One region of the Streptomyces sp. NPDC001634 genome, then DNA from elsewhere that is predicted to be linked to it. Evidence: predicted binding sites of a transcription regulator. Region 1 holds the regulator's gene; the other holds the start of a gene.
The links. Region 1 encodes HspR, which represses chaperone genes until heat shock. Its sites were predicted from a motif close to TTGAGNNNNNNNNNCTCAA; they were not measured.

Region 1 (5,823 bases):
GGTGTCGGCGCTGGTCGCGGACAGGGTGTCGTACGTCCCCGGCGCGACCGGCGTCAACACGAGCGCGGCGCAGGCGTGGGAGCAGGGCGCCGGAGTCTGCCAGGACATCACCCACCTCACGTCGGCGATGCTGCGCGGCCTCGGCCTGCCGACCCGCTATGTCTCCGGCTACCTCCACCCGGAACGCGAGGCCGAGCTCCACCGCCCGGTGGCCGGCCAGAGCCATGCATGGATCGAGTACTGGGCCGGCGACTGGACGGGCTATGACCCCACGAACCGCACCCGCGCCGACGGGTCACACGTGGTGGTGGGGCGCGGTCGCGACTACGACGACGTCACCCCGCACAAGGGGGTGTACCGAGGCGTGGCCGGGGGCCCGCCCGAGGTGACGGTGGAGTTCACGCGGGTGGCGTGAAACCCTCCCCGTACTGAGCGAACGGGCGGGCGGGCATCCGGTGCCCGCCCGGGCCCCACCCGCTACTTCAGGCCGATCGCCGCGCAGGCCGCCTTGTACTTCGCGGTGCAGATGTCCTTGACGGTGTAGATCTCGTCCGTGATCACCGTGTCCTTGATGTTGTCCTTGGTGAGGGCGACCACCGGCACCAGCATCGACGGGATCTTCGTCTCCGTCGGGCTGTCGACCTTGTCGCGGGTGAGCGCGTCGAACTCGATGGAGCGGCCCTGGACCTTGGCCACCGCCATCTCCGCGGCGTTGTTCGCCTCCTGCGGGTACGACTTGTACACGCTCATGTACTGCTCGCCCGCGACGATCCGCTGCACCGCGTCCAGAGCCGCGTCCTGTCCGGTCACCGGCGGGACGGTGTTGATGCCCGCCTCCTTCATCGCGTCGATGACGGCACCGGCCATGCCGTCGTTCGCGGAGTAGACCGCCGCGATGTTGTTCAGCCCGATGGCCCGGATCGCCTCGGCCATGTTCGCCTTGGCGTTCTCCGGCTTCCAGTCCTTGGTGTCGTACGTCTTGACGATGTTGACCTTGCCGTTGAGCTCGCTCAGCGCGCCCTTCTTGAACTGCGCAGCGTTCGGGTCGGTCGGCGAGCCGTTCATCATGACGATCTTGCTGGTCGAGGCCTTGGTGCCGAGCGCCTCGACGAGCGCGCGGCCCTGCACCTGGCCGACCAGTTCGTTGTCGAAGGAGATGTAGGCGTCGATCGGGCCCTGCGCGAGCCGGTCGTAGGCGATGACCGGGATACCGGCGTCCTTGGCCTTCTTCACGCCCGGCGCGATGGCCTTGGAGTCCACCGCGTCCACCAGGAGCACATCCACCTTGTCGGCGATCATCTGGTCGAGCTGCGCGCTCTGCTTGGCCGCGTCCGCGTCGGCGTTGGCGTAGACCACCTTGCCCTTGTTGCTGGTGAGGGACAGCACCTGCTTCCTGATGATGGGGTAGTCGAACTTGTCGTACCGAGGGTTCTCCTTCTCGGGCAGAAGGAGCCCCACCGTGATGTCGTTGCCCTTCTTCGGGGTCGCGGAGCTGCTGCTCCCGCCGACTCCGTCGATGACGCCGCACGCGGCGAGCGAGACGGCCGACACGGAAGCGGCCAGGGCTATGGCCGTACGACGCACAGCGGTCCTACGGGTGGTACGAGCAATCACATCAGGTGCCTTCCGGGCGGGGGAGCAGCATTGCGACCCAGGTGGCTGAAAGCCAACGCGGCGACGGTATGCAGCGTCAAGGACTACGGGTTAACGAGATGGCAACAGCATCTCTGTAGAAGTCAAGTGAAGACCAAGAGAGTCTGGTGCGGGGGAGTTTCCCAAACCTTCGTTCGATGAAGATTCCGCCCGTCGCCTGCACCCTTCCGGCGACCGACGGTCAGTCAACTCCATTGGCACACGGGAGTGTTCATCCGGTCACTCGGAGTGATCAAGGTCACACGCCTCCGCGTCCGTCACGCACTCGCTTGAGGAGGTGGACCGGCCGACGGCCTGAGCGGACCCTGAGCCACAGCGCAAGGGGCCCGGAGATCTCCCGACCTCCGGGCCCCTCCAGCCAGTAGCTGTCAGTCCGACGTCTGCTGCCGCTTGGGCCGCCACACCACCAGCGCGCTGGTCTGCTGGACCTCCTGGTACGGCACCAGGTCGCGGCGGTACGAGGCGTGCACCGCCGCCTCGCGCTGGCGCATCGCCACCGCCGCGCCGTCCAGCGCGTCCTGAAGCTCCGCGACACGGGACTGGAGCGCGGCGACCTGGTTCTCCAGTTCGATGATGCGCTTGATGCCGGCCAGGTTGATGCCTTCGTCCTGCGACAACTGCTGCACCTGGCGGAGCAGTTCGATGTCGCGGGCCGAGTAGCGCCGCCCCCGGCCCGCGGTGCGGTCCGGGGACACGAGCCCCAGGCGGTCGTACTGGCGCAGCGTCTGCGGGTGCAGACCGGAGAGCTGGGCCGCCACCGAGATGACGTAGACCGGGGTCTCCTCGGTCAGTTCGTACGGGTTGCGTCGACGGCCGTCCATCTCGTCATGCTCCCTTCGCGGCCTGGAACAGCTCCGCCCGCGGGTCCTCGCCCGCCGTTGCCTCGCGATACGCCTCCAGCGCGTCACGAGCCTTCCCCGACAGGTCCGTGGGGACACTCACCTCGACGGTGACCAGCAGGTCGCCGCGGGTGCCGTCCTTGCGGACCGCACCCTTGCCCCGGGCGCGCATCGTGCGCCCGTTGGGCGTGCCCGGGGGCAGCTTCAGCGTCACCGGGGGACCGCCGAGGGTGGGCACCCGGATGTCGGCGCCGAGCGTCGCCTCCGCGAACGTCACCGGCACGGTCACCGTCAGGTTGTCGTCCTTGCGGCCGAAGACGGGGTGCGGATCCACGTGTACGACGACGTACAGGTCGCCGGCCGGGCCGCCCCGCTCGCCCGGTGTGCCCTTGCCGCGCAGCCGGATGCGCTGCCCGTCGGACACCCCGGCCGGGATGCGGACCTGCATCGTCCGCGACGACTTCGCCCGTCCGCTGCCCTTGCAGACCTCGCACGGGTTCTCCGCGATCAGACCGCGGCCCTTGCAGTCCGGGCAGGGGTCCGTGAGGGAGAAGCCTCCCCCGGAGCCCCGGGCCACCTGGCCGGTGCCGACGCAGGTCGGGCACACGCGCGGCGTGCCGTTCTTGTCGCCGGTGCCCGAACAGGCCTTGCAGGGCGCCTGCGAGGACATGCGCAGCGGTACGGTCGCGCCGTCCACCGCTTCGGTGAAGCTCAGCGTGACCTCGGACTCGATGTCCTGGCCGCGCCGCGGCTGCGTACGCGTGCCCGCGCCGCCGCCGCGGTTGAACAGGCCCCCGAAGACGTCACCGAGACCACCGCCGAAACCCCCTCCGGCGCCGCCGCTCTGGCTACCGCCGAAGAGGTCCCCCAGGTCGAAGTTGAAGGAGCCGCCCGCCCCGGGTCCGGGACGGAAGCCGCCGTTGCCGAAGAGGGCGCGGGCCTCGTCGTACTCCTTGCGCTTCTTGGGGTCGCCGAGGACGTCGTTCGCCTCGGAGATCTCCTTGAAACGCTCCTCCGCCTTGGCGTTGCCCTTGTTGGCGTCCGGGTGGAACTCGCGGGCAAGCTTCCGGTACGCCTTCTTGATCTCGGCCTCGGTGGCGTCCTTGGGGACGCCGAGGACCTTGTAGAAGTCCTTCTCGATGAAGTCCTTGGTGCTCATCCCCGACGCCCCTCCTTCCCTACGCCTCGTTGGTGTACGTCAGCCCTCGTCCGGGCCACCGCTCTCCTTGTCGTCGCCCGCCTCGGCCGTCTCCTCGGCCTTGACCGTGTGCGCCCCCGGCTGCGGTTCGGCCACGGCCACCCGCGCGGGGCGGATGGTGCGCTCGCCGATCCGATACCCGGGCTGCAGAATCGCCACGCACGTCGTCTCCGTGACGTCCGGCGCGTACGAGTGCATCAGGGCCTCGTGGATCGTCGGGTCGAAGGGCTCGCCCTCCTTGCCGAACTGCTGCAGACCCATCTTCGCCGCGACGGTCTCCAGCGACTCGGCGACGGACTTGAAGCCGCCGACGAGTTCGCCGTGGTCCCGCGCGCGGCCGATGTCGTCGAGCACGGGCAGGAGCTCGGTCAGGAGGTTCGCGATGGCGATCTCCTTGACCGTGATCCGGTCGCGTTCGACGCGGCGACGGTAGTTCTGGTATTCGGCCTGGAGACGCTGGAGGTCCATCGTGCGCTCGTTCAGAGCCGTGCGCACCTGGTCCAACTGCGCCGTCAGACCGGCGGTCTGTGCGTTTGCGTCCCCCGCCGGGGCCGCCGCCTCCTTCGCAGAGGAGGAGGCGGCCTGCGGCTCGGCGTCATCAGGGGTGGCGCCGGAGGGGACGTCGGGCTTCTCCTCGAAGCCCGGGGTCTCCTCCGTCACGCGGCACCGTCCTTACGGTCCTCGTCGACGATCTCGGCGTCGACGACGTCGTCGTCGGCCTTCGCCTGGCCGGCACCGGCGTCACCGGCACCGCCCGCGGCCTGCGCGGCCTGGGCGTCGGCGTACATGGCCTGGCCGAGCTTCTGCGAGACGGCCGCGACCTTCTCCGTGGCGGTACGGATCTCCGCCGTGTCCTCGCCCTTCAGCTTCTCCTTGAGCTCCTCGACGGCGGTCTCGACCTCGGTCTTGATCTCGCCCGGGACCTTGTCCTCGTTGTCCTTGAGGAACTTCTCGGTCTGGTAGACGAGCTGCTCGCCCTGGTTGCGGGTCTCGGCGGCCTCGCGGCGGCGGTGGTCCTCCTCCGCGTACTGCTCGGCCTCCTGGCGCATCCGGTCGACCTCGTCCTTCGGGAGCGAAGAGCCGCCGGTGACGGTCATCTTCTGCTCCTTGCCCGTGCCGAGGTCCTTCGCCGTGACGTGCATGATGCCGTTGGCGTCGATGTCGAAGGACACCTCGATCTGCGGGACACCGCGCGGGGCCGGCGGCAGACCGGTCAGCTCGAACATGCCGAGCTTCTTGTTGTACGCCGCGATCTCACGCTCGCCCTGGTAGACCTGGATCTGCACGGACGGCTGGTTGTCCTCGGCCGTGGTGAAGATCTCGGACCGCTTGGTCGGGATCGTGGTGTTGCGCTCGATGAGCTTGGTCATGATGCCGCCCTTGGTCTCGATACCGAGGGACAGCGGGGTCACGTCGAGGAGCAGGACGTCCTTGACCTCACCCTTGAGGACACCGGCCTGGAGCGAGGCGCCGATGGCGACGACCTCGTCCGGGTTCACGCCCTTGTTGGCCTCCTTGCCGCCGGTCAGCTCCTTGACGAGCTCGGCGACGGCGGGCATACGGGTCGAGCCACCCACGAGGACGACGTGGTCGATCTCGCCGATGGAGATGCCGGCGTCCTTGATGACGTTGTGGAACGGCGTCTTGCAGCGCTCCAGGAGGTCGGCCGTCAGCTGCTGGAACTGAGCCCGGGTGAGCTTCTCGTCCAGGTGCAGCGGGCCCTCGGCGGACGCGGTGATGTAGGGCAGGTTGATCGAGGTCTCGGTGGACGAGGACAGCTCGATCTTGGCCTTCTCGGCGGCCTCACGGAGGCGCTGGAGGGCCATCTTGTCCTTGCCGAGGTCCACGCCGTGGCCGGCGGCGAACTGCTTGACCAGGTAGTCGACGATGCGCTGGTCCCAGTCGTCACCACCGAGGTGGTTGTCACCGTTGGTGGCCTTCACCTCGACGACGCCGTCACCGATCTCCAGGAGGGACACGTCGAAGGTGCCGCCACCGAGGTCGAAGACGAGGATGGTCTGGTCGTCCTTGTCGAGGCCGTAGGCGAGGGCGGCCGCGGTGGGCTCGTTGACGATGCGCAGGACGTTGAGGCCCGCGATCTCACCGGCCTCCTTGGTGGCCTGCCGCTCGGAG
Region 2 (5,823 bases), on a different contig from region 1:
CGGCGGTTCCCGACGGTGGCCCCGCGGCTGCCCGGCGTGCCCCGGGACCGTCAGTGGCTGCCGATGCCGGCCGAGGTCCGAGGCCGAACTCCCTGTGGTCGAGCCGGTCATCGAGGATCGGGGCACGGAACTCGCCGCATGCACCGCCGTGTTGAGACGTACGCGCACCCGAGAACGTATCCGGACGCGTAAGCAGGCCACGCCGCCCTGATTCCGAACATGCGTTCGCAGGTTGGCCCCGGACGCAGAAAGCATCTGAGAAGTTGCTATGAATCGCGTCTCCGGTGGCGTCGGTCATAGACAGCGACCCGCGCGGCACGAAGGGTGGAGCGTGACGGAAGGAGTTCCTCGCCTTGGAACGTACGGTCTCGGCGGCTGACGCCACGCTCACGGCCCCCGGGACGGGCGCGCCACTCCTGGACGGCATGCCGCGCCAGCGGACGGTGCTGCCCCCGGAAGACCAGGCCCCGGCGCAGGCCACGACCGCAGTCGTTCCGGACGCGGCCCCGGCACCGGCCCCCAGGACGGTCCCGCGCTCCTGGCTGCTCCTGCCGACCCCCACGGGAACGCCCTTCACCTTCGGGTACGCGGCCGTGCTCGTTGTGACGTCCCTGTTCGCCGAGCACGCCGACCCGACGCTCGTGCACACCCTGTACCAGGACTCCAGCACCGACGTCGCCCATCTGGTCCAGAGCCCGGTGCTGGTGCTGGTAGCCAGCGCGCTGTGGATCGCGGGCGGGATGATGTCGTCGTACTCGCTCGTCTTCCTGATCGTGCTGACGTCGCTGGAGCGGCGGATAGGCGGCCGGCGCACGGCCGTCGTCTTCCTGCTCGGCCATGTGCTCGCCACCCTGGCCACCGAGGTCCCGATCGGGCTCCTGGTGCTGGCGGGCCACCTCCCCGAGAGCTCCCTGCACCGCCTCGACTACGGCATCAGCTTCGGCGTCGCGGCGAGTGTCGGCGCACTGGCGGGCCTGCTGCGGCCGTGGCTGCGCTGGCCGGTGCTCATCGTGTTCGGCGGAATGCTGCTCCAGGACCTGGCCGAGTTCGCGGATCCGCTGAGCGACTGCGGCCACCTGCTCTCCCTGGCGATCGGCATCGCGACCTGGCCGCTGGTACGCCGATGGCGGCAGACCGGCCCCGAGGCCCTCTCGGCGTCGGCTGCGTAACTGAGGCCCCGGCGGACGACCCTCGGCGACAACTGCCTTTCTCCGCAGCTCAGGAGGCCGTCCGACGTGATCGCTCACAGCGAACACCCGTGAGGGAACAATCGAATCCTCTCAGGCATTGAGTCGGCATAACTCAACTTGACTGCCGAAGGGGAGATCATGGCTTCGACGTCCACACCGCTCACCTTGCCTGTGCTGCCGCTCGACGACGAGGTCGTGCTGCCCGGGATGGTGGTACCTCTGGACCTGAACGACGCCGATGTGCGCGCCGCCGTGGAGGCCGCCCAGGCCGCCGCGCGGTCGGAGCCCGGCAAGCCGAAGGTCCTTCTGGTACCCCGCATCGACGGGACGTACGCGAGCACCGGCGTGCTCGGCACCGTCGAGCAGGTCGGCCGGCTCGCCGACGGCGACCCGGGTGCGCTCATCCGGGGCCGGGGCCGGGTGAAGATCGGTGCCGGCACGACGGGGCCCGGTGCCGCGCTGTGGGTGGAGGGCACCCGGCTCGACGAGACCGTGCCCGACCCCCTGCCCGGACACATCGCCGATCTGGTCAAGGAGTACAAGGCCCTCGCCACCAGCTGGCTGCGGAAGCGGGGTGCCTGGCAGGTCGTCGACCGGGTGCAGGCCATCGACGACGTGTCCGCGCTCGCCGACAACTCGGGCTACTCGCCCTTCCTGACCACCGAGCAGAAGGTGGAGCTCCTGGAGACCGCGGACCCGGTCACCCGGCTGAAGCTCGCCACCCAGCAGCTGCGCGACCACCTCGCCGAGCAGGACGTCGCCGAGTCCATCGCCAAGGACGTCCAGGAGGGCGTCGACAAGCAGCAGCGCGAGTTCCTGCTGCGCCGTCAGCTGGAGGCCGTCCGCAAGGAGCTGCGCGAGCTGAACGGCGACAGCAAGGAGGGCGAGGAGTCCGACGACTACCGGGCGCGCGTCGAGGCCGCCGATCTCCCCGAGAAGGTCCGTGAGGCCGCGCTCAAGGAGGTCGACAAGCTGGAGCGGTCGAGCGACCAGTCGCCCGAGGGGTCGTGGATCCGGACGTGGCTCGACACCGTGCTGGAGCTGCCCTGGAACGAGCGCACCGAGGACGAGTACGACATCCGCGGCGCCAAGGCCGTCCTCGACGCCGAGCACGCGGGCCTGGAGGACGTGAAGGAACGCATCACCGAGTACCTGGCGGTGCGCAAGCGGCGCTCCGACCGGGGGCTGGGTGTCGTCGGCGGCCGCCGCGGCGGGGCGGTGCTCGCCCTCGTCGGGCCGCCCGGCGTCGGCAAGACCAGCCTCGGCGAGTCCGTCGCGCACGCCATGGGCCGGAAGTTCGTCCGGGTCGCCCTCGGCGGCGTACGCGACGAGGCCGAGATCCGCGGCCACCGGCGTACATACGTCGGTGCCCTGCCCGGCCGGATCGTCCGCGCCATCAAGGAGGCCGGGTCGATGAACCCGGTGGTCCTGCTGGACGAGATCGACAAGGTCGGCTCCGACTTCCGCGGCGACCCGGCCGCGGCCCTGCTGGAGGTCCTGGACCCGGCGCAGAACCACACCTTCCGGGACCACTACCTGGAGGTCGAGCTCGACCTGTCCGACGTCGTGTTCCTCGCGACCGCGAACGTCCTCGAAGCCATCCCGGAGGCCCTGCTCGACCGTATGGAGCTGGTCCGTCTGGACGGCTACACCGAGGACGAGAAGGTCGTCATCGCCCGTGACCACCTGCTCCCGCGCCAGCTGGAGCGGACGGGTCTGAACAAGGACGAGGTCACCCTCGACGAGGGCGCGCTGCGCAAGCTCGCCGGCGAGTACACCCGGGAGGCGGGCGTACGGAACCTGGAGCGGTCGATCGCGCGCCTGCTCCGCAAGGTCGCGGCCCAGCATGAACTGGGCGAGCGGGAGCTGCCGTTCACGGTCCGGGACGAGGACCTGCGCGGGCTGCTCGGGCGTCCGCACCACGTGCCCGAGTCCGCCCAGGACCCGGCCGAGCGCCGTACGGCCGTTCCCGGTGTGGCGACCGGTCTCGCGGTCACCGGTGCCGGCGGTGACGTCCTCTATGTGGAGGCGTCGCTGGCCGACCCGGAGACGGGCGCGGCGGGCCTGACCCTGACCGGTCAGCTCGGCGACGTGATGAAGGAGTCCGCGCAGATCGCGCTCAGCTTCCTGCGCTCCCACGGCGCCGAACTCGAACTCCCGGTGGGCGACCTGAAGGACCGGGGCGTGCACATCCACTTCCCGGCGGGCGCGGTCCCGAAGGACGGCCCGAGCGCGGGCATCACGATGACGACCGCGCTGGCCTCGCTCCTGTCGGGCCGGCTGGTCCGTACGGACGTGGCGATGACGGGTGAGGTCTCGCTGACCGGCCGTGTCCTGCCCATCGGCGGGGTGAAGCAGAAGCTGCTCGCCGCGCACCGGGCGGGTGTCACGACCGTCATCATCCCCAAGCGCAACGAGCCCGACCTGGACGACGTCCCGGCCGAGGTGCTGGACAAGCTGGACGTCCACGCCGTCACGGACGTCCGCCAGGTCCTGGAGCTGGCGCTCGCGCCGGCCACGAACGGTGCGACGCCGGAGGTTCCGGTGGCGGCGTGACGGACGCTACCGGATCAAGGGAAGGCCCGGGTTCCGTGAGGGAGGCCCGGGCCTTCGCCTTGCCCTGCGTCCGGAGCGGTCACCGGTCGCCGCCCTCCGGCGAGCCGCCGACCACTGCCTGTTCGCCGGGGCCGGAGGCTGCCGTTGGTCCACGCCTGCGAAATACTGACGGAGCTGCGGCGATGGAGACGTTTCGGCAGAAACTTTCAGGATCGGGAAACCGGGTCAGGGGTACTGAGGTGCACGTGGACGGAAACGGCGAGGGGCGCCTGCCCGGTGCGCCGGCGAGCGGCGCCGGGTCGGCGGGCGCGCCCGGCGGTGGTGCGGACCGGGAGTTCCTGTCGCTGGAGCGGGAGCTCACCGTATTCCTGCGCCGCGCCCGTGCCAGCCAGGGCGAGATGGCCCGCGAGGTCCACCCGGACCTGGAGTCCGCCGCGTACGGCCTTCTCGTACGGCTCGACGAGTGCGGCCGTCAGCGCGCCACCGAACTCGCCGCCTACATCGGGGTCGGCAAGGCCACGATGTCCCGCCAGCTCCGTGCCCTGGAGGACCTCGGCCTGGTCGCCCGGGAACCCGACCCGGCGGACGGACGCGCCTGGCTCGTCCACCTCACCGACGAGGGCCGCAGCCGCGTCGGCCGCGTGCGCGAGGCCCGCCGCGCCCGCTATGTGAGCCAGCTCGCCCACTGGGACCCGCGCGAGGTCGCGGAACTGGCCCGGCTGCTGCACCAGTTGAACCTGGGCATGGAGAAGTAGTCCGCCCGGGCTGCCCGGCCCGCTCTCACAGTTCCACGTACACCACGGTCGCGTCGTCGTGCGTCTTGCTGCGGCCCAGGTGCGCCCGCTCCTCACGGTCGGCGGTCTCCAGGGCCCGTACGCGCTCGACGAGCGCGGCCGCCCCCTCCTTGCGGACGAATGTGAAAAGGTCCGTCCAGTCGCCCTGGTGGAACTTCTCGCTCCAGCGGGTCGCGCCGTCCGTCAGTGCCGCGAGGGCCCGTACCTGCGTGCGCGGGAGTTCGCCCGTGACCGCGCGGGCTGCGACCGAGGGGTCCGCGGCCGCCGTGAAGAAGCCGCCGTCCTTGTTGCGGACCGTGGCGTCGGCTGTCGCGTCCGTCGCCAGACTGGCCCGTGGGACGCGGGCCAGGCGGTCGTCCAGCAGGGCCGTGATCGTGCCGTCGGGGGCCTCGGCCAGGAAGGCCGAGTCCGACAGGACCAGGTACTCCACCGTGACCCCGGACCAGCGGGCGAGCACCGCGGTTGCCTGGGGGGTACGCGGGTGAGAAAGGTCACAGGTGGTCTTGTGGGCCTCGGCGGTACGACGAATGGCGTGGGAAAGGATCTCCGGCAGCGTCAGATCACGGCGGGAAACGGACAGTTCGGTCAGTGTTCCGCCGAGATGTGCGCAGAACCAGTGGACGGAATGAAGACAGCCGTCGTCGCCCGGCGGCGGAGTCACGCCGTCCAGGACGACCAGCGCCCCGCCCTGTCCTGAAGCCGGAAGGACGAGTGCCGCGAAGTCCTCGTTGGGACGGGCCGGGTCGCCGGGCTCGGAAATCAGTTCAGTACGCATTCGGCCAGTCTGCACGACCCCTTCACACGGTCCACGAAAGGCTGGCAACGGTTGCGGAAACGGTGCGAGTCGGCAGGTCAGGCGCCTGGTTTGGTACGGAATGATCTATTCCGGTGAACCGTGGCGGCGAATACTGCCAAAGTGTGCCGCCTGCGTGCAACCGGCCCGCCCTGTGCGTGCCCCGAACGGGCCGGAGGAACTTGCCCGCCAACTCCCCGCCGAGGTTCACTCCTTCGGGTGGCGGGTCAGGCGAAGCGGGACCTCTGCCCACCGGCACTGGGAGGGTCGGAAGCCGTCGTACCGGGATGACGCCCCAGTTGACGGACCGTCACCCGGGCCCATGGGTACACGAGTCAGGAATGCGAGCACCGGTGCAGAAGATGCGGCCTCGGCGCGCAGGCAAGCAGACGGCCCCCGAACGGGACACCTCGTCCGAGTCCGCGGGCAGCGGCCGTCGTCCTGCCCATGTGCGCAACCGGCTCATCGTCGCGGTGGCCGTGGTCGCCGC

Region 2: a site for HspR is predicted at 1,288-1,306, ahead of lon (endopeptidase La). Genes of this name have one in related genera too.

The regions. Positions count from the first base shown of each region.
Region 1 is NZ_JBEOZU010000018.1:122,134-127,956, forward strand. It holds gene ABT186_RS14610 (transglutaminase family protein) at 1-415, shown strand, start outside; gene ABT186_RS14615 (sugar ABC transporter substrate-binding protein) at 478-1,614, opposite strand; gene ABT186_RS14620 (heat shock protein transcriptional repressor HspR) at 2,022-2,474, opposite strand; gene dnaJ (molecular chaperone DnaJ) at 2,479-3,651, opposite strand; gene grpE (nucleotide exchange factor GrpE) at 3,691-4,350, opposite strand; gene dnaK (molecular chaperone DnaK) at 4,347-5,823, opposite strand, start outside.
Region 2 is NZ_JBEOZU010000063.1:49,948-55,770, reverse strand. It holds gene ABT186_RS32985 (rhomboid-like protein) at 354-1,169, shown strand; gene lon (endopeptidase La) at 1,329-3,746, shown strand; gene ABT186_RS32975 (MarR family winged helix-turn-helix transcriptional regulator) at 3,986-4,501, shown strand; gene ABT186_RS32970 (protein phosphatase 2C domain-containing protein) at 4,527-5,315, opposite strand; gene ABT186_RS32965 (sensor histidine kinase) at 5,687-5,823, shown strand, end outside.